One region of the Halobacillus salinarum genome, then DNA from elsewhere that is predicted to be linked to it. Evidence: riboswitches for the same ligand, from Rfam matches in the RefSeq annotation. Region 1 holds a riboswitch; each other region holds the start of a gene.

Region 1 (8,094 bases):
TTATTGAGCCGGCAGAATTGGGTGCACTGCAGGAAGAGCTGCAGCTGCTCCGGTTAAGTGAAGAACAGGAAGTGGAACAAATTCTCTATAGACTGACCAGTTTTCTTCTTGACTATGAGCAGGAGCTCAATGTAGCGATGGAAACGATGCTGCATTATGATATTATCTTTGCAAAGGCTAAATACAGCCGGATTCTCAAAGCAAATCCACCATCCCTAAGTGATGGAACCGGATTGAAACTTTGGAATGCCCGCCACCCGTTATTAAGAGAACAAGCCGTGCCGCTGCAGTTGCACATGAACGAAAAAGATCAAGGATTATTGATCACGGGGCCAAACACAGGTGGAAAGACAGTAACTTTAAAAACAGTCGGGCTCTTCTGCTTGATGTCGCAGTCAGGCCTGCATATTCCTGTTGATCAAGGTTCGACGCTTCCTGTATTTCAACAGATGTTTGTAGACATCGGCGACCGCCAAAGCATAGAGGAGAACTTAAGCACCTTCAGTTCAAGGCTTGTCAATTTAATTGATATTCTTCGTAAAACAAACGACCGTACCTTACTATTACTGGATGAGATCGGATCAGGCACAGATCCAGGAGAAGGAATGGGGCTTGCCACTGCTATTCTGGATCAATTAGCAGAAAAAGGGGCTGTCATATTAGCCACCACGCATTACAGCGAAATGAAAAAATATGCGGAAGAGAAGCCGGGATTCATGAACGGAGCGATGGAATTTAATATAGAAACGCTGAAGCCTACTTACAGACTCATGCAAAATACATCTGGTAAAAGTCAGGCGTTTGCCATCGCCCACAAACTTGGATTACATCCCGATATTTTAGAGAAAGCTTATGAAATTACGTATAAAGGGAAAACAGAATTTCCAGTAGATCGTGAGGAATTAAAGCAAGAGAAATACCGTAAACAAACGGCAATAAACCGCTACCGCAAACAAAAACCAAAAGATAACCGACTTACAGACGCATCGTTTAAAATGGGAGATAATGTTATCGTCCAATCTACAGGAGAGACGGCTATCGTTTATAAAGGTCCAGATGCAAAAGGGAATTATGTCGTTCAAATTAAAGGAGAGAAGGTTACCTATAATCATAAACGATTGAAGCTTCATATCAGGGCTGAAGAACTATACCCTGAAGATTATGATTTTGACATCGTATTCAAATCCAAAGAATACCGGAAGATCAAAAACCAGCTTGACCGCAAACATGTGGAAGGACTTTGGCTGGAGGAAGAAGAATAAGCGTTTACCAAAGATGCCTTGAGGTTAAAGAGTCCTAAAAGGATAATAAAGGAGCGTCTATGATGTCGGATCAGGAAATGAATCGCATAATAACTGTTCTGCATGAATGTATGGAAGCGTGCAACCAATGCTGCAGCGCATGTTTACTTGAAAAAGATGCCGCAATGTTAAAGGAATGTATCCGCTTGGACCGAGAATGTGCGGGTATGTGCTCCTATTTTGAACAGGCGCTTTCCCGCCGCACGCCATTTTCTTCTGAACTCGCTCATTTATGTATTCAAATGTGCGAGGTATGTGGAGAGGAATGTAACAAGCACGAGCATGAACATTGTCAAAAGTGTGCGGAGTTGTGCTTCAAATGTGCAGAAGAATGTGCAAAAATTGCAGCGTAACAGCAGAGAAAAAATGATACTAAAGGAACTTCCCTGTTTTTTTGAAGTTCCTTTAGTTTTTTTATGACGCAACGGTTTTTACTGTTCATACAGTAAACGATATGATTAAATAGCAGTAGCTAGAGGGGGTGGATGATGAATGGGGAGAAAAGAAGGATTTCCTCTCAAGGGTGAAAGGGTTTACCTTTGTCCATTTGAGGTGCACGATGCCTCTTCCAGGCTGGAACTGCAAAGAGACAACCGTGAGTTTTTTGAAACCTACTCCATGATGCGCAGCGAAGATTATTATACATATGAGAAACAGCGCGAATTAATTAACCAATTTGCTGAAGAAATGAAAAGGGATAACGAGTATCATTTTGGAATATTTACTTCCATCGATGAGAAGCTGGTCGGGACAATTAACTTGTTCCAAGTTATTCGAGGTTCTCTGCAAAGTGCCTTTATCGGATACTTTATTTCAAAGAAACACAATGGATTAGGCTATGCGACAGAGGCTGTAAAGCTTATTGTAGATTACTCGTTTAACCAGCTCGAATTACATCGCATTGAAGCGGGAGTGATTCCGCAGAATACTGCATCGATTCGAGTATTGGAAAAAGCAGGATTTCATAAAGAAGGCATTTCAAGAAAAAATGTAAAAATCAATGGACGGTGGGAAGACCACCAGGTCCTCGCCCTCATTAACCCTGATGACTAAGGTCATCCGTAACGATTAAAAAAGAGAGAATCGTGTTAATTTTCACATTGTCTATTGACAATCCATCAAAATCCGCCTAATATTTATATCAATCATTATTTTAAAATCTCAAATACTTGATATTCTTATCATGAGAGGTGGAGGGACTGGCCTTTTGAAGCCTCGGCAACGGGTCTGCAGCTAATAGCAGATACTGTGCCAATTCCAGCAAGTGGAAGCACTTGGAAGATAAGAAGAAGTCAATAATTACGTATACAATGACCTCTCTTCTTATCCTAGTGTTAAGCAGAGAGGTTTTTCATATGAAATCCGAATGGTTTTAGATTTGGAAGGAGGATATAATGGCTAACAGTAAGTTATCGTATGAGCAGTTTACTGGAGATCCTTTCGAAGACTGGAAGCCCGCAGATCACACAAAAGGTGCAGAAGAAGTATTACGGTGGGCTTATGACACCTATGGAGATTCGATGGTTTATGCTTGCAGCTTTGGAGCTGAAGGAATTGTTCTCATCGATTTAATCTCCAAGGTCAAGCAAGACGCGGATATTGTTTTCCTGGATACCGGGGTGCACTTTCCGGAAACGTATGATTTAATTGATAAGGTGAAGGCACGCTATCCACAATTAAACATACACATGAAACAGCCGGAGTTGACTTTAGATGAGCAGGCGGAAAAGCATGGCTCGGCGCTTTGGAAGAAACAGCCGGATATGTGCTGCTATATTAGAAAAATCAAGCCGCTTGAAGATGCTCTCAGCGGAGCAGAAGCTTGGATCTCCGGATTGAGGAGAGAGCAGTCAGTAAGCAGAAGCAAAACGAACTTTGTTAACAAGGATGAACGTTTTCAATCCATTAAAGTATGCCCCCTTATTTACTGGACATGGGATGACGTATGGGATTATATCCGAGTAAACGACTTGGACTACAATGTCTTGCATGACCAAGGGTACCCAAGCATTGGATGCATGCCTTGTACTTTTGCTGTCGGTGAAGGGGAAGATGACCGTTCCGGCAGATGGAAAGGCACAAGTAAAACCGAATGCGGACTTCATACAGCTGCTAACCAGTAAACCAGCTGTCGTAAATGAAAGAACAATAGAATAAATTCAAATAGCAATCTTTTTGAGAGGTGGAGAAATTTGTTTCAGGTCGAGAACAGCCCGTTTAATCAAGAGCAAACAGAATTATTAAATCGTCTCCTGCCCACGTTAACAGAAACACAAAAAACGTGGCTCAGCGGCTATTTAGCAGCCGGGCAGTCTGCAGCGCCGGTCCAAGAGGCACCGCAAAATGCACAGGCTGCAGATGCTCCCAAAAGCAGTCCAACACGTGAAATCACAATACTTGTCGGTTCCCATACAGGGAACTGCCAGGCTTTGGCAGAAGAATTTTCCCAAAAGCTGGAACAGAAAAACTTCAAGGTAAGTGTTTCATCAATGGACGATTTCAAACCTAAAGCCTTAAAAAAAGTAGAAGATTTATTGATTTTAACAAGCACGCATGGAGATGGAGACCCACCGGACAATGCCATTGGTTTTTATGATTTTCTACACAGCAAGCGTGCACCAAAATTAGATGATGTTAGATTTTCGGTACTTGCTTTAGGGGACAGTTCTTATGAATTTTACTGCCAGACTGGCAAGGACTTCGATAAAAGACTGGAAGAACTTGGAGCGGCTAGAATCCATCCTCGGGTGGACTGCGACCTGGATTTTGAAGAACCGGCAAACGAATGGTTTGAAGGGGTGCTTAATGAGCTGAATGAAGGGCAGTCAGACGAAGCAGCGCCGGCCCAGGCAGCACAACCCGACAACCCGGTGGCTGCTGAGCAAGAGGTCTATTCAAGAACCAATCCATTCAGAGCAGAAATTCTTGAAAATCTCAATCTAAATGGAAGGGGCTCCAACAAAGAAACCCGTCATTTGGAGCTCGACTTAGAGGGATCCAACCTTGTCTTTGAACCAGGAGACAGCATTGGAATTTTCCCAGAAAACGATCCTGTACTTGTAGATGAACTGATTAAGGAAATGGCTTGGAATGGAGACGAAAAGATTTCCATCAACAAACAAGGGGAGCAGCGTCCTTTAAAAGACGTCCTGACCACCATGTATGAAATCACCAGCCTGACGAAGCCTTTGCTTGAAAAAATAGGCGGACTGACGGGCAGTGATGAATTACAAGAACTTGCAGCTGATCGTGAACGAGTCAAAGAATATATTCATGGACGCGACTTAATTGACTTGGTCAGGGAGTTTGGACCTTGGAAAGTTCCCGCTCAGGAGTTTATTAATGTGCTTAGAAAAATTCCGGTCCGCTTATATTCCATCGCCAGCAGCTCAAAAGCAAATCCGGATGAAGTTCATTTAACCGTCGGAGCCTTAAGGTATGAATCCAATGGACGAGGACGCAAAGGAGTGTGCTCCGGACAATGCGCTGAAAGAACACAGGCGGGGGATACGCTTCCCATTTTCGTGCAGCGGAACCAGAATTTCAGACTTCCAGAAAATGATGAAGCACCCGTGATTATGATCGGAGCAGGTACAGGAGTAGCACCATACCGGGCTTTCCTAGAAGAAAGAGAAGAAAGTGGTTCTAAAGGGCAGACGTGGCTTTTCTTTGGAGAACAGCATTTTGTCAGCGATTTTCTCTATCAAATTGAATGGCAGAGATGGTTGAAGGATGGAATCTTGACGAAAATGGATGTAGCTTTTTCACGGGATACTGAAGAAAAAATTTATGTCCAGCATCGGATGATGGAACAAAGCGAAGAGCTTTATAAATGGCTTGAAGCAGGAGCACATGTATATGTTTGCGGCGATGAGAAGTATATGGCTAAAGATGTCCAGGATACGCTGATTCAAATAATAAAAAAAGAAGGCAATATGAGCGGGGAAGAAGCAGAAGCCTATCTCAATGACCTGCGATCAGAGAAGCGTTACCAGCGCGATGTCTATTAATCTAATAAGACTAAGAAAGGAGTACAATCATGACTAAAGATAGATTTCCCGAACAGCACGGACCTCCAAGTGACATGGAAAAAATTAAAGAAGACAGTAATTTTCTGAGAGGAAAGCTTGTGGAGCATTTTGCCGATCGCATCACGGCAGGAATTCCTGATGAAGAAACGAAAATATTAAAGTTCCACGGAAGCTATATGCAGGACGACCGGGATGTAAGGAATGAGCGGAAGCATCAGAAGCTGGAACCCGCTTATCAATTTATGATTCGTGTCCGGGCTCCAGGCGGTGTTGCGACTCCAGAACAGTGGCTCGCCATGGATGATATTGCACAGAAGTATGGAAACGGGACGATGAAGCTCACGACACGGCAGGCTTTTCAAATGCATGGCATTTTGAAGTGGAATATGAAAAACACGATTCAAGAAATTGACAATGTTCTGATGGATTCGATTTCTGCCTGTGGCGACGTAAACCGCAATGTGATGTGTAACGCAAATCCTTATCAATCCAATGTACACTCTGAGGTTTTTGAATGGTCAAAAAAAATCAGCGACCATTTAACTCCAAGAACGAGAGCCTATCATGAAATTTGGCTGGATGAGGAAAAAGTAGTCGACAGCCGTACGCCTGATGAAATCGAGCCTCTCTATGGACCGTTTTATTTGCCTCGTAAATTTAAAATTGGCGTGGCAGTGCCGCCTTCCAATGACGTCGATGTATTTACGCAGGACATTGGGTTTATTGCGATTTTGGAAGATGAAAAACTCATAGGATTTAATGTATCAGTCGGCGGAGGAATGGGAATGACCCATGGCGACACAGCTACGTACCCTCAGTTGGGAAGAGTGATTGGCTTTTGTCCAGCTGACAAAGTAGTGGATGTGGCAGAGAAGCTCTTGACGATTCAGCGTGATTATGGAAATCGCTCTGAACGTAAAAATGCCCGGTTTAAATATACGATAGACCGTAAAGGACTGGACTGGCTGAAAAATGAACTTCATCAACGATTAGGCTGGTCTCTGGAAGAAAAACGCTCCTACCATTTTGACCATAATGGCGATCGCTATGGATGGGTTAAAGGAGACGGAAAGTGGCATTTAACTTTGTTTATCCAAAATGGAAGAATTAAAGATTCGGAAGATTATCAATTGATGACAGGATTACGCGAGATTGCTGACATCCATACTGGTGATTTTCGACTTACTCCAAATCAAAATCTTGTTATTTCGAATGTCACAGATCATATGAAGCCAAAGATCACTGCGCTTGTTGAAAAGCATGGGTTGACGGATGGCAGACAAAACTCGGCATTACGCAGAAATTCAATGGCTTGTGTAGCCTTTCCTACCTGCGGGCTAGCCATGGCAGAGTCGGAACGATATCTTCCTTCCCTCATTGATAAACTGGAAGAAATTGTGGACGAAGCAGGCTTGCGGGAAGAAGAGATTGTCATTCGGATGTCAGGCTGCCCAAATGGCTGCTCACGACCTGCATTAGGAGAAATCGGATTTATCGGCAAAGCCCCTGGAAAATACAATATGTATTTAGGAGCCGGATTTACCGGGGACCGCTTAAACAAGCTTTATAAAGAAAACATTGGTGAAGAAGAGATTATCGACACATTGAAACCTATGTTTTTCCAATTTGCAAAAGAGCGGGAAGACAATGAGCATTTCGGAGACTTTGTGATAAGACAAGGGTATGTGAAAGAAGTCACCAATGGACTTGAATTTCATAAGTAGTCAATCTAGGCTTAAGCTTTCCAGCGTGTAGAAGAACCGATTGGTTCATTCTACACGCTTTTTCGTCTTTCCTGGAGCGGCGCATGAGCTTGTGATATTAATTTCCAATATACACCATGTTTATGAAGTTATGGTGCGGGGAAACTTTCCCACCTAGGAGGCGCCTATGAAAAAGATAGTAATTTTGCTTATGATTTTCCTGCTTTTTTGTGCGGCAGGCAGTTATATAGTGATAAACCAAGTAGTTTCAAAGAAAACTGAAAGACTGGTCGCTTTAGGAGATTCTCTTACCTATGGCGTTGGGGAGGAATCAGGCAAAGGATATACGGACAATCTCCAGAGACTATTCGATAAGCATGTATCTCATCCAGTGACAGTAAATAATTACGGAGTGCCTGGCCAGCAGTCAGATGGACTTTTGTATCAGGTAAACCATGTGAAAGAAGTAAGCAGCAACATTTCCAAAGCGGACTATATTATTGTTTTTATCGGAACGAATGATGTAATCAAAAGTAATGGTGGAGATTTGTACCCGCTTTATAAAGACCGAATCCAACAGGGTAAAGAGGATTATAAGAAGAATATTACTTTGATTTTGAAGAAAGTAAGAAAACAGAATCCAGATGCTCCTGTGCTTTTCCTCGGTCTGTATAATCCATATCCGTCCTCCGAGAAATTGGAGAAGGTGATTAAGGACTGGAATTCTTCAAGCAAGGAAATATTAAAACCTTATTCTCATGTGACCTTCATTCCTACAGAGGGCCTGTTTAAAGAAAAATCCAGAAAATATTTCAGCGATGCTTTACATCCCAATAAACAAGGATATGACCTAATTACAAAAAGAATTATAAAAGAGTATAACTTCTAAGCAGGAGGCAAGTGTCACTGAATAGCATCCCAAGACGAACAAAGATAAATAGAAAAATTCCGAAGATATTCCTCGTCCTTGGCACTGTCCAATGTAAGGACAGGAATCAAAGGTGTTTATCTACGATAAAAAATCCGAATGAAGGTGAAATTTTTTCCTGTAGTTTCACA
Region 2 (8,094 bases), 550 kb from region 1:
AGAGGAGAACATGAACTTGATGAAAGCTTTGTATCAGTACGGGATAACTAGTAATCCTGAGATTACGGTGAACGGAAAAAAAGCAGGGATCATGGATTGCATCAGCTTTTATTTACAGAATTCAAAAGCTGGTCAATCTACCACCTTATTTGGCTACGCTCTTCACGTAGAAGTAATCGGATGCGTCAGCGGCAAAAAAATTAAGCATACCCTCACTCATACTCATCCAAGCTCAGATGGGTCTGTCAGTGGCTGGGAAGGATTGAGAGCCTATACTAGAAATGTAGGAATACCAATGGCTATTGCCGTGGATCAAATAGCTTCTGGAAAAGTCGCCGCTAATGGCGTCGTCATTCCAGAATACGCCTTTCAGCCGAGCATTATTTTTAAAGAATTAAAAAAAAGAAAGATTCAAATTCATGAAACGATCGAGTCTTTAGATTTGGTCCATTAGGTCCAGCGAGCTGTTCACTGCTCTCGTTTGGCGATACAATGGATTTAAACGTTATCGAGGAGGGAAGGCGTTTTGTCATTAGTAGCGGAAGAAAGAAAAAAAGAAATTTTAGATTTGATGGATAAAAATGGAAAAGTCAAGGTAAGCGATTTGGCAGCTCAATTGGATGTTTCAACGGAAACAATCCGGCGTCACTTAGACGATCTTGAAAATGAAAATAAATTAAAAAAAGTATATGGGGGTGCAATCCCAGTCCCTCATAAAACCGAACCTCCTCATTATGAGCGTGCAGCCATTAGATCGGAAGAAAAGAACTACATTGGGAAAATTGCCGCAGCTTGCGTCCAAGATTATGATGTAATTGTCATCGATGAAGGCAGCACCCCATTGCAAATGATTCCCTATTTAAAACATAAGCTCAGTCTGACGATTATGACCTGCTCTATCCCCGCCCTGTATTCGTTAATAGAATCAACAAAGCGTCATGAACTTGATGCAAAAATTATTTTCATAGGCGGAGAAGTGAGTACGGAACATTTAAGAATTTCCGGTCCGATTGCAGAGAAGATGATGGAAGACTTTTTTGTAAATAAAGCCTTTATAGCTACAGACGGAGTTGATCTAAACCACGGAGTAACAAGTTATGACCCTAATAAAGCTTTGTTTACCAGGAAATTAATCGAACAGTCCCAGGAAACCTATATTTTAGCAGATCATTCTAAAATCGGGTGCCGGACTTACGTAAAAATGGCTGACTTAGAAGACGTTTTTGCAGTCGTCAGTGACCTTCCCGCACCCGAGGAATGGATCGCTTCCCTCAATCATATGAGTACGAAATGGCTGTCCAATGAAAAGAAAAATGAATGAATCGACTTCCTTTTTTATCAATGACCTGTTAAGATAACACCCATACAAAATTTTTGAATAATTGAATAGTTCTTATCAAGAGAGGCCGAGGAAAGGGTCCGGTGACGCCTCAGCAACCTGTATATGACAAGGTGCTAATTCCCGCAAGTGAGTAAACTTGAAAGATAAGAAGCGGCCATACTTACTCTTAAGTCTCTTCTTATTTCGAAGAGGCTTTTATTTATGAAGGAGAGGATTGACATGTCGATTAGTACAGTAACAGCCCCTTTTCGAGGAGATCACGTTGGAAGCTTTCTGCGCCCAGAGAGCATTAAAGAAGCAAGAAAAAAATATTTCAACAATCAAATTTCTTCGGATGAATTAACAACTATTGAAAATGAAGAAATTATTAAGCTCGTCGAAAAACAAAAACAGGCAGGATTAAAATCAGTGACAGACGGAGATCTTCGTCGTGAGTGGTGGCATTTTGACTTTTTAGAAAGTCTTGACGGAGTAGAGGAATACAAGGCTGATTCAGGCATCCAATTTAAGGGAGTAGAAACAAAAGCTCGTGCCATAAGGGTCGTGGACACTGTAGATTTTACTACTCACCCGATGATTGATCATTATAAGTTTTTACACTCAATTGCAGGGGATCAACACGTGCCTAAGTTCACAATTCCAAGCCCTAATATGCTGCTTGCCAGAGGGAACATTAATAAAGATGTTTACAATCAGGAAGAAGACCTGCTGGCAGACTTAACGAAAGCTTACCAAAAAGCTATTCAAGCTTTTTACGATGCAGGCTGCCGCTATTTACAGCTGGACGATACATCCTGGGCAGGTTTTTTCTCAGACGAAGGAATTCAAAAAATGAAAGACCGTGGACAGGATCCGGACAAAATGAGAAAGTTGTTTGTACGGGCTGTTAATGATTCCATAGCCAAGCGTCCAGATGATATGGTGATTACGATGCATATCTGCCGTGGGAATTTCCGCTCTACGTATATGACTTCCGGTGATTACGAAGCTGTAGCCAGCGCAATTTTCGGCCAGTTAAATGTCAATGGACTTTTCCTTGAATTTGATGATGAACGCTCAGGAGGATTCGAGCCTCTTCGGCATGTAAATAGAGATGATCTTTTCATAGTCCTCGGGCTTATCACTTCAAAAACCGGAGAACTTGAGAACAAAGACCGTATCAAACAACGCATCGAAGAAGCAGCCAGCTATGTTCCTTATGAACAACTCTGCTTAAGCCCTCAATGTGGATTTGCTTCCACTGAAGAAGGAAATGTTCTAACGGAAGAAGAACAATGGGCTAAAATCCGTCACGTAGTAGAAATTGCAGAAGACGTTTGGGGAAAATAATGGTGTGCAGCTGCCTAGTTAACGATTAGGCAGCTGTTTATTTTTCTTTGCGCTTATTGATACAGGCCTGCTCAAGAAGAATAGGAGCAACATTTGTTATTCAGTCATTCGGTGACTCATACATCAACTCGTTTCCCTAAAGAATTCCTTTCATGAAAAAGAAAAAGCTCCCTTTATGCTGTATGGAAAGTATCATTTATCCTTTTTTCCCCCCCAAGCTTCCTGAACGGTGGCTGGATAATTCTAAAGCAAAAGGATAAATCAGCACCACACTTATAAAAGAGCCTGCGAAAGCGGAAATGACTATTCTCATTAAAGATAAATGAAGAATGTTCGCAAGGATCAGGATAAGAATCCAGACAGGTAATGTTAACGTTACAAAACGTTGAGAGGAACCCACGGTCTGGAATTGAGCAGCCCCGCAATAGATACACTTCTGCCCTTGTCTATTTATTATAAAAAAGCTCTTTATCACTTCTTTGTAAGGCCATTTTCTACCACAGCATTGACAAATAGGCATAAAAAAACTCCTAACACACAATAATAATTACCTTAATTTGTAAATTCCCTCTCTTATTGTAAAATAAACCAAAAAAGGTACCTCTCCGATTGAAGAGGCACCTGGATGCACGACCCTATTCATTTATCTATGTTCATCTACTTTTCGAGGTTTTACTCAAATATTCGCGTGTTTGTCATAATAATCAAGGCGACAAGTATAAAGATAAACGTACTCCAATTAAAAATGCTTAGTTTTTGGGCATTTGCTTTTAAGCTATCTTCCGGAGCTTCTGCCCGAAGGATCCGTTTGAAATTTCTTTGAATCATTCCTATCGTTGCTCCTAATAGAAATAGAAGAGCGAGAGCTGACACCGTCCATAATAAGGAAGGAGACCGGGAATAATGCCAAACCAGCCAGCTTCCTGAAAGAAGCAGCAGCACAAGGGCGTAATGACCGGTTCGGCAATAACTAATGATACCGCGAAGAAACCCATGAAGTTCCTCTCTGCGACAAGTGAACAGGGGCTTCATTAAAAAAGGAAGGATTAGAAAACTACCTAATAATACTGCACTAAGTACATGAATAAATATAATGGCTTGATACATATTGATCTCCTCCACATCAGCACTTTTAGCTCATTAAACTTGGTTGATGAAACTTTTTCCCCGATTATTACGTAGTGTTAGGTAAAGGCTAAGGAGTGAAGCAAATGAATATCGCCGTTTGGGTCGCCGTCTTTATAGCCATTTTTGCAGGGGTTTATTATTCTTCCAATGAAAAAAAGAAATAATCATGTCCATCAGTATACTATTCCTGACTAATAACCGTAACAGGATCTTTTGGAAAAACGACAACTGTCATGAAAAAGTCACAAACCAGCACTCTCTATGTTTAAGAGAGTGCTGGTTTAATGGATCACACTTAGTTGAGTTCGATAATCATTTTTGATAGATTTCTAATGATATCCCCGCGGCTGATTACTCCTGTGACTACTCCTGAGTCATTTAACACAGGCAGTTTCTTAAAATGGTGTTGAGAAAATAACCGTACAGCCTGCTCAAACTCCTCGTCTTCACGAATGATATAAAGATGCTTCGTTCGCATGGCTTCTTCTACCTGGTCGTTGATTTTTTCTGCCAGCACTTCTTTTTCCGTCTGGCCTTCTTCCACATATACGGTGTAAAATAAATCGTGGACCGCTTCTTCTTTTGGTGAAAGGTAACGAATCACATCCCCATCACTGACCATTCCAAGAAGTTCCTCTTTTTCATTGACTACAGGTACGCCTCCAATCCGGTGCTTAACAAGTATGCGAAGTAACTCTTTTAAAGAAGTTTGCGGGTGAACATGAATGACATCATGAATCATAAATTCTTTCACTAACATGTTTATTTCCTCCCCCTCTTATGTTGGTTCCTCAATGAACTTCTACATCGTCTACGTGATGAACATGCTGCTGGTTTACAAAAACAAATACAACTGAAATCAATACAAACACTCCCCCTACAATAAACGGGAGATTAGGTGAATACCATTCAGCTAGTTTCCCAGCAAGAAACGGCGCAATCGCTCCACCGATAAAGCGTAGAAAACTGTAAGCTGCTGATGCCGTTGACCGCTCAATCGGCGCAGCATTCATCACGGCTGTAGTAATTAAAGTATTATTATTCCCTAACAAAGCCCCAGCAAACACCACACAAGCTATAATCACCCACTGTGTAGACGTCCAGATTCCCATTACAATCAACACGAGGGCAAACAAAGTAAGCATCGTACACATTGAGGAGATGGTTCCGTATTTCTTTTGCAGCTTTGGTGCCATAAAGACTGACGTGACCGCCAGGAGTACTCCCCAACCAATGAAGACTAATCCAATCCCGTGTTCATCCAGACCCATCACAAACGGGGCATAAGCTAATAATGTAAAAAAACCGAAGTTATACAGACATGCTGTCAACCCAAATACTACAATCGAACGGTGCTTCATAGCTCGAAAAGGATCCAGAATCGACGTGCGGGTTCCTTTGGTTGAATGACTGCTTGCATCACCAGCCGGCATAAGCGTAATTAGGAAAATAAAACCGATGACCATAAGTACTCCTACTCCAATGAATGGACCTCTCCAAGTCATTCCTCCTAAAAAACCTCCCAAAAGAGGGCCTACAGAGATACCTAAACCAATCGCTGCTTCATATAAAATAACTGCTTTTGCCGTGCCATTATTTGAAAGTGTAACAATTGCTGTCAGCGCTGTAGCTACGAAGAGGGCATTTCCAAAACCCCAGCCTCCTCGCAGCCCCACAATTGTCCAAACATCATTTGAAAGACCACCTAATGTAGAAAATAAAGCGATGACCACTACTCCAGAAATTAACGTCATTTTTGTACCAAATTTAGATGATATAACGCCGGTTACGAGCATCGCTACCGCCATAACGGCATTATAGCTTGTAAACAGCAAAGTTACTTCACTTGGAGTAGCATCCAGTTGAGATGCAATGGCTGGCAGAATAGGATCTACAAGACCAAGCCCCATAAAAGCAATAATACAAGCAAAAAAAACAGCCCAGACAGCTTTCGGCTGTTTATTATGCTGGGCATCCTCCATAGCTGCATGGCTTGTCATCGATGACATATTTCATTACTCCTTTTCATAGTTCGCTATTGCCTTACAAACACGATGATAATAATCATCGGTATTGTCTTTGATATCTTGAATTTTTTTCAATTTGTCATGGACCATTTCTCGTTCTCTTTCAAGAATTTTCTTGAAGTTGTATAGCTTTTCCAGCTTCACCTTTGTGTCTTGGGTTTGCTTAATATCTTCCAGATTAAGGGAAACCTCTTCCCTAATCTCCACAAAATCACGGACTTCCTCCAAAGAAATTCCAAGCACTTCGCGGGCGTTCACAATTTGATTCAGCCGGTTAATATGCTGGGCATTATACGTCCGATATCCACCATCCGTTCGTGCTGCTGGAAACAGCAATCCGATTTCTTCGTAATACCGAATGGTTCTTTTAGTTAAACCTGACTTTCTAGCCACCTCATCTATTTTATATTCAGCCATAAAACATCCCCTTTCTTCATTAATAACTATCCATAAATTATATGCTTCTTTAACATTTACGTCAACGTTAATGTTTTACGCTTCTATTCATAAAAAACCCCGGGGATCCCCAGGGTTATAAGATCGTTATATTTTATACTGCTGGTTATCCAATACTAAGATTTTATCTTTCATGTTCTCTTTTGCTTCTCGTTTCGTATTTTGTACTAAATCATAAATTAATGGAGCGTTTCGCTTTGCCCCTTTAACTAACAGCGGTACTCCTAAGAAATCCAACCCCAGCCCCCTGGACAAGCCGCCCCCTATGGTCATCACAAATGGAACTGTTGGAGAAGTGTTAGAAAAAACAATTTGTTCATCCATTTTAAACAAATCGAACAACAGCATACCAAACTCTTTCAAAGCGGGCACGACGAGCTTGGAGGATTTTCTTCCTAAGGTATAAACCGGGTTTCCCTCTGAATCATTTCCATGATGGATTAACCTGCCAAAATCCTTTTTTGTCAATTGGTTAAAGTAAGGAATAGATAGTACCTCTTCTTTTGTTAGTTCTTTTTCCGGAGCTACTAATTCCAGATGAAAGGCAGCAGCCATGGAAGTCGTATGAGTTCCCCCGTAATCATTGTAGATAAATATCATAACATCCCTGCTTTTTTATCGATGGTCTGAAAAATAGTGTTCTCTATATTGCAGGAAATTATTCGTCAATAACAAGTTCTCCCCTTACTTCAGCTCTTCAGCTAAATCCGGAGACAATACACCTTCTCCCCCGTAAAAAACAAAACTATTGATCTGCTTCGAAAACACGCGGACCGAATCATCGATCGAACCTTTATTTGCTAACAGAATGGGAAGATCATGCTCGTAAGCATATCTGCTCCCTGACAGCGCATCAGGGAAACGACTTCCATTGGAAATCGCAGCTTTTGTCGTATCAGGATAGTACTTTTTTGCTATTTTTAAAGCAGTCTCAGCACGATTCAGCCCTGCAATTCTTTCCACTGTTTGGACACCATTATTCTTAAGAATTGTTTCAGCATTACCTGTCACTGCATTAGGTCCTCCAATAATCGTAACCGTCTTTATACTTGGATGATAAGTTATATAAGTTTTAATGTCCTGACTTAAATCGTCTTTGGTACTATTTAAAAGAATAGGTCGCTGCTTTTTCGTTGCATACGGAACAATGCTTAAAGCATCGGCAAAGTTCCTTCCATCTGCCAAGTAAATATGCTGAGGATTTTGTGCTACTTTATCTGCAATTGCAATGGAAGTCTCTACTCTGTTTTTTCCTGCTATGCGGGAGATCGGAACATCCAGCTTAGCAAACTGGTTGTACACCTTAGCCGAGACAGCTCCTTCTCCTCCTAAAATAATGACTTCGCCCCCGGGCTTAAGCAATCGTCTTGCTTCAGAAAGTTTACTGTCGATCACCGTCTGCCGGTCGTCGATGAGCATAATCGCTCCATTTAATGTCTTATTTAACACTCCACCTGCAAGCGCATCTGGATAGTTTCCTCCATCCGTTAATATGATTGTCTCTACAGAATGATCGGGAAGCTGATTAGTAAAAGCTTCAGAAGTTTCATATCTCGACTTTCCTGCTATTCTTCCGAAGGAGTCTGATTTTTGAATAGGTAAATGAAGGGGTGGTTTCCCTTGCCAGGAGTGAAAGTCATGAATCGTTACTCCTTTAAAACCTTGGACCTTCAAGCCTGCAAAAAAGCGTCGCACAGCACTTAATTCTTTTTCTAATTGCAGGTTCGTTCGGTTATAAAAGCTTAAGTAATCAATTTCATTAGGCAGAAGCTCTACCCCGACCTCCACTTTTGGAGAACGTGCGTACATCAC
Region 3 (8,094 bases), 1.8 Mb from region 1:
AATGTAGTTTGTCAGTTCCACCGTCATCTCGTAGCGGAGAAAAGGAGTGATTAAGTAGATCCCGTTAAATAAATCAAGGGCTGCATCAATGAGGGATTTGGCGATCGCAATCCCTTCTTTCTGCGATAACTCAGAGTCATGGCTGTACAGTTCCATTCGCTCGCGAATTTCAGGGGACAGACTGATACCAGGGACTTCATTATGAAGAAATTCTGCATTCCGGGCACTCGTCAATGGCATAACTCCAAGGTAAATGGGGGCTTTTATATGTTTGGTAGCATCATAGACTTCGAGTATTTGTTTTTCACTGTAAACGGGCTGACTGATAAAATAATCGGCTCCGTATTTGATTTTCTTTTCAATTCGTCCGACTGCTCTGTTTAAATTGCGAACGTTTGGGTTGAACGCACCCGCAACAGAAAACGACGTGTTTTCTCCTAAAGGTTTACCGGAAAAGGAAATCCCTTTGTTAAGCTGCTTAATGTAATAGATTAAATCGAAGGAAGATAGGTCATAGACAGAAGTTGCCCCTGGAAAATCGCCAATCTTCGTAGGGTCCCCGGTTACTGCCAGCACTTCATTGATTCCGAGTGTATGCAGACCCATCAAGTGGGATTGAAGTCCGATTAAATTTCTGTCCCGGCAGGAAATGTGAACGAGCGGATTGATGTTAAATTTATTATGGATGAGTGTAGCGGCTGCCGTGTTGCTGATTCTTGGGGAGGCAAGCGAATTATCGGCAAGCGTAACCGAGTCCACACCGGCTTCTTTTAACGCTTTTGCTCCTTCAAAGAAACGCTCGGTGCGAAGCCGCTTCGGCGGATCTAATTCCACTATAATCGCACGTCGTTCGGCTGCGATTTCATGAAGTTGGGGGCTGCGCTCCTTTACCTGGACTTCGGTTTTAGGCTGAACTTTCTTTTCCGGCACGGTTTTAGATTGAATGGGTGCTTTCCCTTTAACGGAAGCAGCAATGGCTTCAATATGTTCTGGAGTTGTGCCGCAGCACCCTCCGATCAGCCGGGCTCCCTGCTCGTATAAAGCCAAGGCGCTTTTTTTGAAATATTCGGGATCAGTCGGGTAGATTAATCTTCCGTCATCATAATCCGGAAGACTGGCATTTGGATAAGCAGAAAGTACGGCTTTATCAGGGAGGGGCACGTCCTCCAGTGCCTGGATCATATGATAGGGACCAAGGCGGCAATTTACCCCGATGACATCTGCACCGTTATTTTCAATTAATTCCAAAGCTTCGTTTAACGGAGTTCCGTCTTGGAGTACACCAGGTTCATGCATGGATACTTGAGCAATAACAGGCAAATCGGTTTCTTTTTTGGCGATGTGCAGAACTGCAAGCAGTTCTTCCAAGTCAAAATAGGTTTCAAAAAGGATGGCATCGACTTGTTCGAACAGCATGCAATAGAGCTGTTCACGAAAGCTTCGCTTTATTTCTTCAAGGGAGGTGGTTTGTTTTTGGATTCCGCGGATACCGCCGACAGTTCCCGCAACATAGCATTGATCTCCCGCCGCCTGTTTAGCAAGCTTGATGGCAGCCGTATTGATTTCCTTTACTTGCTCTTCCAATCCATAACGGGCAAGCTTCACGTAGTTAGCTCCATACGTATTCGTCTGAATAATTTCGGCACCTGCGTGAACATAGGCTTTGTGAACATTCAGTACTTCCTTGGCATGGGAAAGGTTCAGCTCTTCAAAACATTGGTCAATGCCGTAAGAATACAATAGCGTTCCCATCGCTCCATCACCGATCAACGTCCGCTCGTTTAGTGCATCTATTAGTTTCATAGATTTAACCACCTACCTTTGCGGCTGCAAGTGGAAGATCTTCCACCTGATTGAGAGCCGTTTCGAAATCACGAATTAAATCCTCCGGCTGCTCCAGTCCGACAGAAAGACGGAGGAGGCCGTCTGTGATACCACGTTTCAAGCGTTCTTCGCGAGGCATAGAGGCATGGGACATGCGGGCAGGGTAGGAAAGAATCGATTCCACTGCCCCGAGACTTACAGCAAAAACCGGGATTTCCAAGTGCTTGGAAAAATCTTTGACGGCTGCTTCATCTTTCAGTCTGAAGGATAACACAGCGCCAGGGCCTCCGGACTGGTAAGAATGTGTGGAAGCGCCTGGGTGCGATGTGAAGCCGGGATAATACACTTCTTCTACTTTTGGATGCTGGGTCAAATACGATGCGATTTTAAAAGCTGACTCAGAAGACTGCTTCAAGCGGCAATGAAGGGTTTTAAGTCCTCGAAGGACGAGCCAGCAGTCATGGGCTCCAAGAATCGATCCGAAGGCATTTTGTAAAAACCCCAGCTGGTCGGCAAGCCTCTCATTATTTACGACGGCGAGCCCGGCCACAACATCGCTATGGCCGGCGATAAATTTCGTCGCACTGTGAAGCACGACATCTGCACCGAGTTCTATTGGCTTCTGCAGAGCAGGAGTCATAAATGTATTATCGACAAAGGTTAAGCAGCCGTGAGCTTTGGCAAGCTTGGATACCGCACGGATATCGGTAATGTTTAATAACGGGTTCGATGGTGTCTCAATGTACACAACCTTTGTGTTCGGCTTGATAGCAGTAGCCACGGCATGCAAATCAGTCATGTTTACAAAGCTGTGATCGATTCCAAACTTAGTCAGTACATCTCGAATCATCCGGAACGTACCGCCATATACATCCTCAGAGATCACGACATGATCGTCTTGCGACAGCAGCATGAATGATGTGGAAATAGCTGCCATCCCCGAAGCGAAAGCAAAACCGTAAGAGCCTCCCTCGAGACTTGCAATCGTTTCTTCTAGCGCCTCGCGCGTCGGATTTCCGGACCGGCTGTAGTCATATTTGCCAGGTTGGTCAAAGTCCTGCTGGTGGAACGTAGACGCCTGCTGAATCGGGACGCTGACCGCCCCCGTTTCTGGATCGAATTTGTGCTTACTGTGCAAAAGACGTGTTTGAAATGAATGTTGTTCCGTCATTGGATAAGTTCCTCCTTTACCAATTGAGTTAATGCCTGATTGAGATCTCCAAGTAAGTCGTCAATATGCTCGACTCCTACGGAAAAACGAAGCAGTCGGTTGCAGACTCCGTAGCTCGTGCGCTTTTCTTCTGGTATATCCGCGTGGGTCTGTGTAGCAGGATAGGTAATAAAGCTTTCGACTCCTCCTAAGCTCTCCGCAAACGTAATCACTTTAAGACTTCTGAGAAAAGGATCCACACAGTGTTCAGATTCGAGTCTGAATGAAACCATTCCACCACGGCCCGGGTAGAGGACGTGGGTAACTGCACGGTGGTTCTGCAAAAATTCAACGACTGCTTTAGCATTCTCTTCATGTTGGCGCATCCTTAAGGCCAGTGTTTTCATCCCTCTCATCAAAAGCCACGAATCAAACGGGGATAATACGGCACCGGCAGTATTTTGATAGCTGCCCAGCTGTTCGCATAGCTCTTTGCCTTTGCCGATAACCAGCCCGGCTAAGACGTCATTATGACCGCCAAGGTATTTGGTCGCACTGTGGATGACGATGTCTGCCCCTTCCTGTAAAGGTTTTTGGATATAAGGGGTAAAAAGGGTGTTATCAACGATAAGCAGCAGGTTATGCTTTTTAGAGATTTTTGAAATGCTGGGAATGTCAGCGACGTGCATTAAAGGGTTAGTTGGGGTTTCCACGTAAATGGCTTTTGTTTTATCCGTGATCTGTTCTTCCAATGCCCCTAAGTTGTCGCTCCCACAGTAACGAAAATTGACCCCCGACTGCTTGCGGACGTGTTCAAACAATCGATAGGTTCCTCCATACAAATCCTCCGAAACGAGAATTTCATCTTGATAAGTAAATAGGGAAACAACCGTTTGGATAGCTGCCATACCTGAACTGAACGCATAGCCTGCATCGCCGCCTTCAATTTCTGCCATCGTTCGCTCCAGAATCGCACGCGTCGGGTTGCCGGTTCTTGCATAGTCAAAGCCGGTCGATTCTCCGATGCCCTTATGCTGATAGGGAGTAGAAAAATGTACGGGTGCATTGATGGAACCCGATGGATCCCCATTATTTTTTCCTGTATGCACAAATTGCGTTTCTGTATGAGGGGTAGTCATGATCATTCTCCTTTAGTGATTTTATAAAAATAAAAAAAGCCTTCTATAAGAAGAAGACTTTGGAATGTAAGGGTCCTTCTTCTTATCTTCCAAGTTGATGAATCAACTTGCTGGAGTTAGCACCATTCTGGTCAAACCAGTGGTTGCTGAGGCTTCGCCGGGCCAGTCCCTCTGCCTCTCTTGATAAGAGAAATACTATGAACTTGTTTAATTAAAAAGCTTTCTCACTAATCTACACTACTTTTTATCATTTTACAACAGAACAGAGCGAATTATTTGAATTTTTAATAAAGAATTCATTCTTTTCTTTTTTCTTAAAGACAAGACAGAAGGTTAAACGCCGCCCGATATTCCTCTTCCATAAATATGGCCATCCCCGAATAAGTTCAGCTCCAAATCCTGCGACAGTTTCCGGAGCAGCGCACCACCTGCCGTACTGTTGCCTTTTTCATCTATGGCTGGCCCGACAATCCCGATGCCCATCAACCCGGGAACCACCCCGATAATACTGCCTGAAACGCCGCTTTTACAAGGGAATCCCACTTCTACTGCGTGCCGTCCGGAAGAATTGTACATGCCGGAAGTCATCATTATGGCGTTAACGGTACGCAGATGGTTAGCGGGTATCAATTTTTCATCGTTATCCGGAGCTCTTCCCCCTCTCGCCAAAAACAACCCGACCTTTGCAAAGTCATCACAATTCATCATCACCGAATTAATTCGAAAATAAAGATCCAGAGCTTCTTCCACATCGGTTATTAAAGTACCAACGCTTTCCATGAAATAAGCAAGTGCCCTGTTTCTTGCCCCGTTAGCTTTTTCTGCTTCATAAACTTGTTCGTTCAAATGGAGTTCCTGGTTGTCGGTCACACGTTGAAGAAAGTGGAGGTAGCGTTCAAAGCGGTTATTATTATTGTGTCCTTTAATCAAGGCGGAGACGGCTATCGCTCCGGCATTAATCATTGGGTTAAAGGGTTTACTTGTATCATAGGATTCAAGCTGGCTGATCGAGTTGAAAAAATCGCCCATCGGCTCCATGCCTACAGCTTGAAACACACGGTCCTTACCAAAGTCGTGCAGAGCAAGCATGAGTGAAATAATTTTTGAAGTACTCTGCATAGGGACAGTTTGCTCCCAGTTTCCTCCTGTAAACTTTTGTTGGTCTGTGGTTAGGATCGTGACTCCAAGCAGGTCTTTTTTTGTGCCATCTAAATCAGGAAGGGAAGTGTTCACTTCTCCTTGGGCAGCAAACGGCATGCTGTCTTCTACAGCGTCCTCTAAGTAGTCGTTATTAAGCTTATGCATTATCCATACTCCTTACTTAGAAAAAATAGTCATTTCTGTTAAATTACCCAGCCATCAGCTTCTATAATCGAAGGACAAAGGGAAAAAGCCATCGATCATCCCGATAGCTTCAAATCTTTATTCCTGTTTTAAATAGCGGCGATCCTTTAAGAAAAGTTTCCAGAACAGGATGAAACCTGGGATGAGAATGGCGAAGCCAATACCGTAAACAACCAGCAGCTGATAAAAAATAGTAGGGTTCGTAAATCCTTCTTCCACGGTTAAATGAGGGTACACTAAGTAGGGAAGATGGGCAGATCCGTACGCATAAATCGCTGCTCCGTATTGCAGCATGATTAAGATAACGGCCGGCCGTGGATGTCCCCGGTATTCTTTATACCGTTTCACGAATAAAAATCCATATCCTACAAGAAAAAAGATCAGTGAAACGATAAACCAGTCAGGATTGGCTTGTATTTTATTTACAATCCAGCCGGCTTCCTGAGGCATCGCAGCAATAGTGAGCACAGCAACAATAATGGATACAGGGCCGAGCCAAAGCGCGTGGCTCCGGTATGTTTGGAAAGCTGACCAGTCGTCTGCTTCTTTAGCATAATCCATTAGAAATACCGAAGAAATAAACAGCTCGGTAGATAAACCGAAGGCGACATGCATATAAAGGGTTGGATCTTTAAACAGATTTCCATAGTGGAGCTGAGGGTAGCCATTCTCAAATTCGATAAATCCGCCTAAAGTAATAGGGAGGATACTTACGAGCAGCGCTGGGATCATCAGGCCGGTAATTCCTGATGTAATCCTTAGAATGTTTTTAAACTTTTGAGCATGGTGGGCAAATACCATAAAAGTTGTCCGAATGGTCAGCAGGATAAGGCCAAGGCCGACAGGAACAAGCAAAAGACTCCCAAGCATCGTCGTTGCAAAAGGAAAAAAAGTAACGAGAGCAACGACTAAAATGACAAAAAACACATTGGTGATTTCCCACGTAGGAGAAAGAAACCGGTTCGCGATTACTGAAGCATTGGTATGTTTGTTTTTTCCATAAACCATTCCCCAAAAACCAGCGCCGAAATCCAGCGATCCTAAAATGGAGTAAACAAAAAGAAAGCTCCATAGGATGGTAATCGCAAGGGTTGATGCTTCCATAATTGTTCAGCTCCTTTTTTAAGATTCAGCTTGCGGAAGTTCTTTGCTGACTGGATTCCGTTTGAAATAAAATCGTAAAACGAATGCTGTCACAAACAAAAGCGTTAAGTAGAGGGAAATAAATAATAGGAACAGTATGCCGACACTATTGGACTTTGTTGCTGCTGTGTCCGTCCGGAGCACGTCATTAATGGTCCACGGCTGTCTTCCAATACAGCTGAAGCACCAGCCGGTTTCGATGGCGATAATCCCAAGCGGGCCGCCTACGACAAGCAAGGCAAGAAGCCAATTAGGAAACTCCCGTTTTAAAAGTAATTTCCAGGCAAGGGCGAAGAAAGAGAGTACGAGCAGGATAGAACCGATGCCCACCATCACGTTAAATAGAATATGGATGTAGAGCGGCGGCCACAGATCCTGAGGATATTCATTCAGTCCTTTAACCTCTGTATCAAAACGGTTCCCAGCGAGAAAGCTTAGCGCCGATGGGATTTCAACTGCATATTTTACTTCCTGATCCTCAAGCGATGTATAGCCGCCGATCGATAATGGGGCATACCTTGTCGTTTCAAACAGCCCTTCAGCCCCCGCTAGTTTTCTTGGTAAGTATTCGTGGAGCATTTGGGCCGTTTCATGACCATTTAAGGCAGTAGCAAGCGACATAGCAGCTCCAAAGTAAAGTGAAATCATCAGCGCTTTTTTATGATAGTTTCGTTCCTGTTTCGAAAGGTTTCGTTTTAACAGCCGGAGAGCGGCGATCGAACCTATTAAAAAAGCAACTGTCATATAAGCTGAGAGTGTGACATGCATAGCTGTGATGCCGAAGCTCGGGTTGAAGAAAGCCGCCCAGGGGTCGACATTCGTGACTTCCCCACTTTCTGTAAGATCAAATCCAGCTGGAGTGTTCATCCATGCATGTACATCTGTAATCATAATCGCTGAAGCAGTCGCTCCAAGTGCAACGAAAAAGATGCTCAATATTCTCAGAGAAGGAGGAAGCCGGTCTGCTGCATATAAATAGATGGACATGAAGACAGCTTCGATTAAAAAGGCGAAGATTTCCATTTGAAAGGGCAGGGAAATGACCTGACCGACAATTTCCATAAAGTTAGGAAATAAGAGGGAAATGAGCACGCCAACAATGGTACCCGAAGCAATCGCAACGGCGAGCAGCACAGCAAATCCTTTCGTCCACCTTCTTGCCATTAACGCATAATCAGGATCTTTTTTAATTAAATGAAGAATTTCGGCTATGATAATCATCACCGGTACACCGACGCCGATCGTTGCATATATAATATGAAAGCCGAGAGATGTACCAAATAAGGAACGAGCCATCACAACGGTATCCAAAGAAAAGTCACCTCATTTTGAAAAATCAGCAATACTTAGCTTATTTTTCCAAGGTGATAGGGGTTTATACATGATTATTGCTTTTTAGTCAGGATTTTCCATTCATCGATTTCAAAGGTTTCAATATGATGATTCTGCTCAATGATGGAAAAATAGGTTTTAGCTTTCTCCGGGGCATTGATA

Evidence for each region. A riboswitch is a leader RNA that binds a small molecule or an ion and turns the genes downstream of it on or off. The one in region 1 is predicted to bind S-adenosylmethionine.
Region 2: another riboswitch for S-adenosylmethionine. It lies ahead of MUN89_RS15475 (5-methyltetrahydropteroyltriglutamate--homocysteine S-methyltransferase); the one in region 1 lies ahead of MUN89_RS12715 (phosphoadenylyl-sulfate reductase).
Region 3: another riboswitch for S-adenosylmethionine. It lies ahead of MUN89_RS00410 (methionine biosynthesis PLP-dependent protein); the one in region 1 lies ahead of MUN89_RS12715 (phosphoadenylyl-sulfate reductase).

Annotation. Positions count from the first base shown of each region.
Region 1 covers NZ_CP095073.1:2,465,451-2,473,544, forward strand. Annotated here, with positions in the region: gene MUN89_RS12700 (endonuclease MutS2) at 1-1,262, shown strand, start outside; gene MUN89_RS12705 (four-helix bundle copper-binding protein) at 1,325-1,654, shown strand; gene MUN89_RS12710 (GNAT family N-acetyltransferase) at 1,794-2,354, shown strand; SAM riboswitch class I at 2,477-2,589, shown strand; gene MUN89_RS12715 (phosphoadenylyl-sulfate reductase) at 2,696-3,424, shown strand; gene MUN89_RS12720 (assimilatory sulfite reductase (NADPH) flavoprotein subunit) at 3,494-5,311, shown strand; gene cysI (assimilatory sulfite reductase (NADPH) hemoprotein subunit) at 5,341-7,056, shown strand; gene MUN89_RS12730 (DUF459 domain-containing protein) at 7,223-7,924, shown strand.
Region 2 covers NZ_CP095073.1:3,014,716-3,022,809, forward strand. Annotated here, with positions in the region: partial or broken gene MUN89_RS15465 (saccharopine dehydrogenase family protein) at 1-454, shown strand, start outside; gene MUN89_RS15470 (DeoR/GlpR family DNA-binding transcription regulator) at 527-1,321, shown strand; SAM riboswitch class I at 1,391-1,492, shown strand; gene MUN89_RS15475 (5-methyltetrahydropteroyltriglutamate--homocysteine S-methyltransferase) at 1,562-2,671, shown strand; gene MUN89_RS22110 (TIGR04104 family putative zinc finger protein) at 2,868-3,191, opposite strand; gene MUN89_RS15480 (hypothetical protein) at 3,344-3,778, opposite strand; gene MUN89_RS15485 (CBS domain-containing protein) at 4,095-4,559, opposite strand; gene MUN89_RS15490 (MFS transporter) at 4,591-5,799, opposite strand; gene MUN89_RS15495 (MerR family transcriptional regulator) at 5,815-6,243, opposite strand; gene MUN89_RS15500 (DUF3189 family protein) at 6,370-6,882, opposite strand; gene MUN89_RS15505 (cell wall-binding repeat-containing protein) at 6,967-8,094, opposite strand, start outside.
Region 3 covers NZ_CP095073.1:74,163-82,256, reverse strand. Annotated here, with positions in the region: gene MUN89_RS00420 (bifunctional homocysteine S-methyltransferase/methylenetetrahydrofolate reductase) at 1-1,803, opposite strand, end outside; gene metC (cystathionine beta-lyase) at 1,808-2,995, opposite strand; gene MUN89_RS00410 (methionine biosynthesis PLP-dependent protein) at 2,992-4,113, opposite strand; SAM riboswitch class I at 4,193-4,303, opposite strand; gene glsA (glutaminase A) at 4,447-5,418, opposite strand; gene MUN89_RS00400 (cytochrome d ubiquinol oxidase subunit II) at 5,536-6,561, opposite strand; gene MUN89_RS00395 (cytochrome ubiquinol oxidase subunit I) at 6,580-7,911, opposite strand; gene MUN89_RS00390 (class I SAM-dependent methyltransferase) at 7,986-8,094, opposite strand, start outside.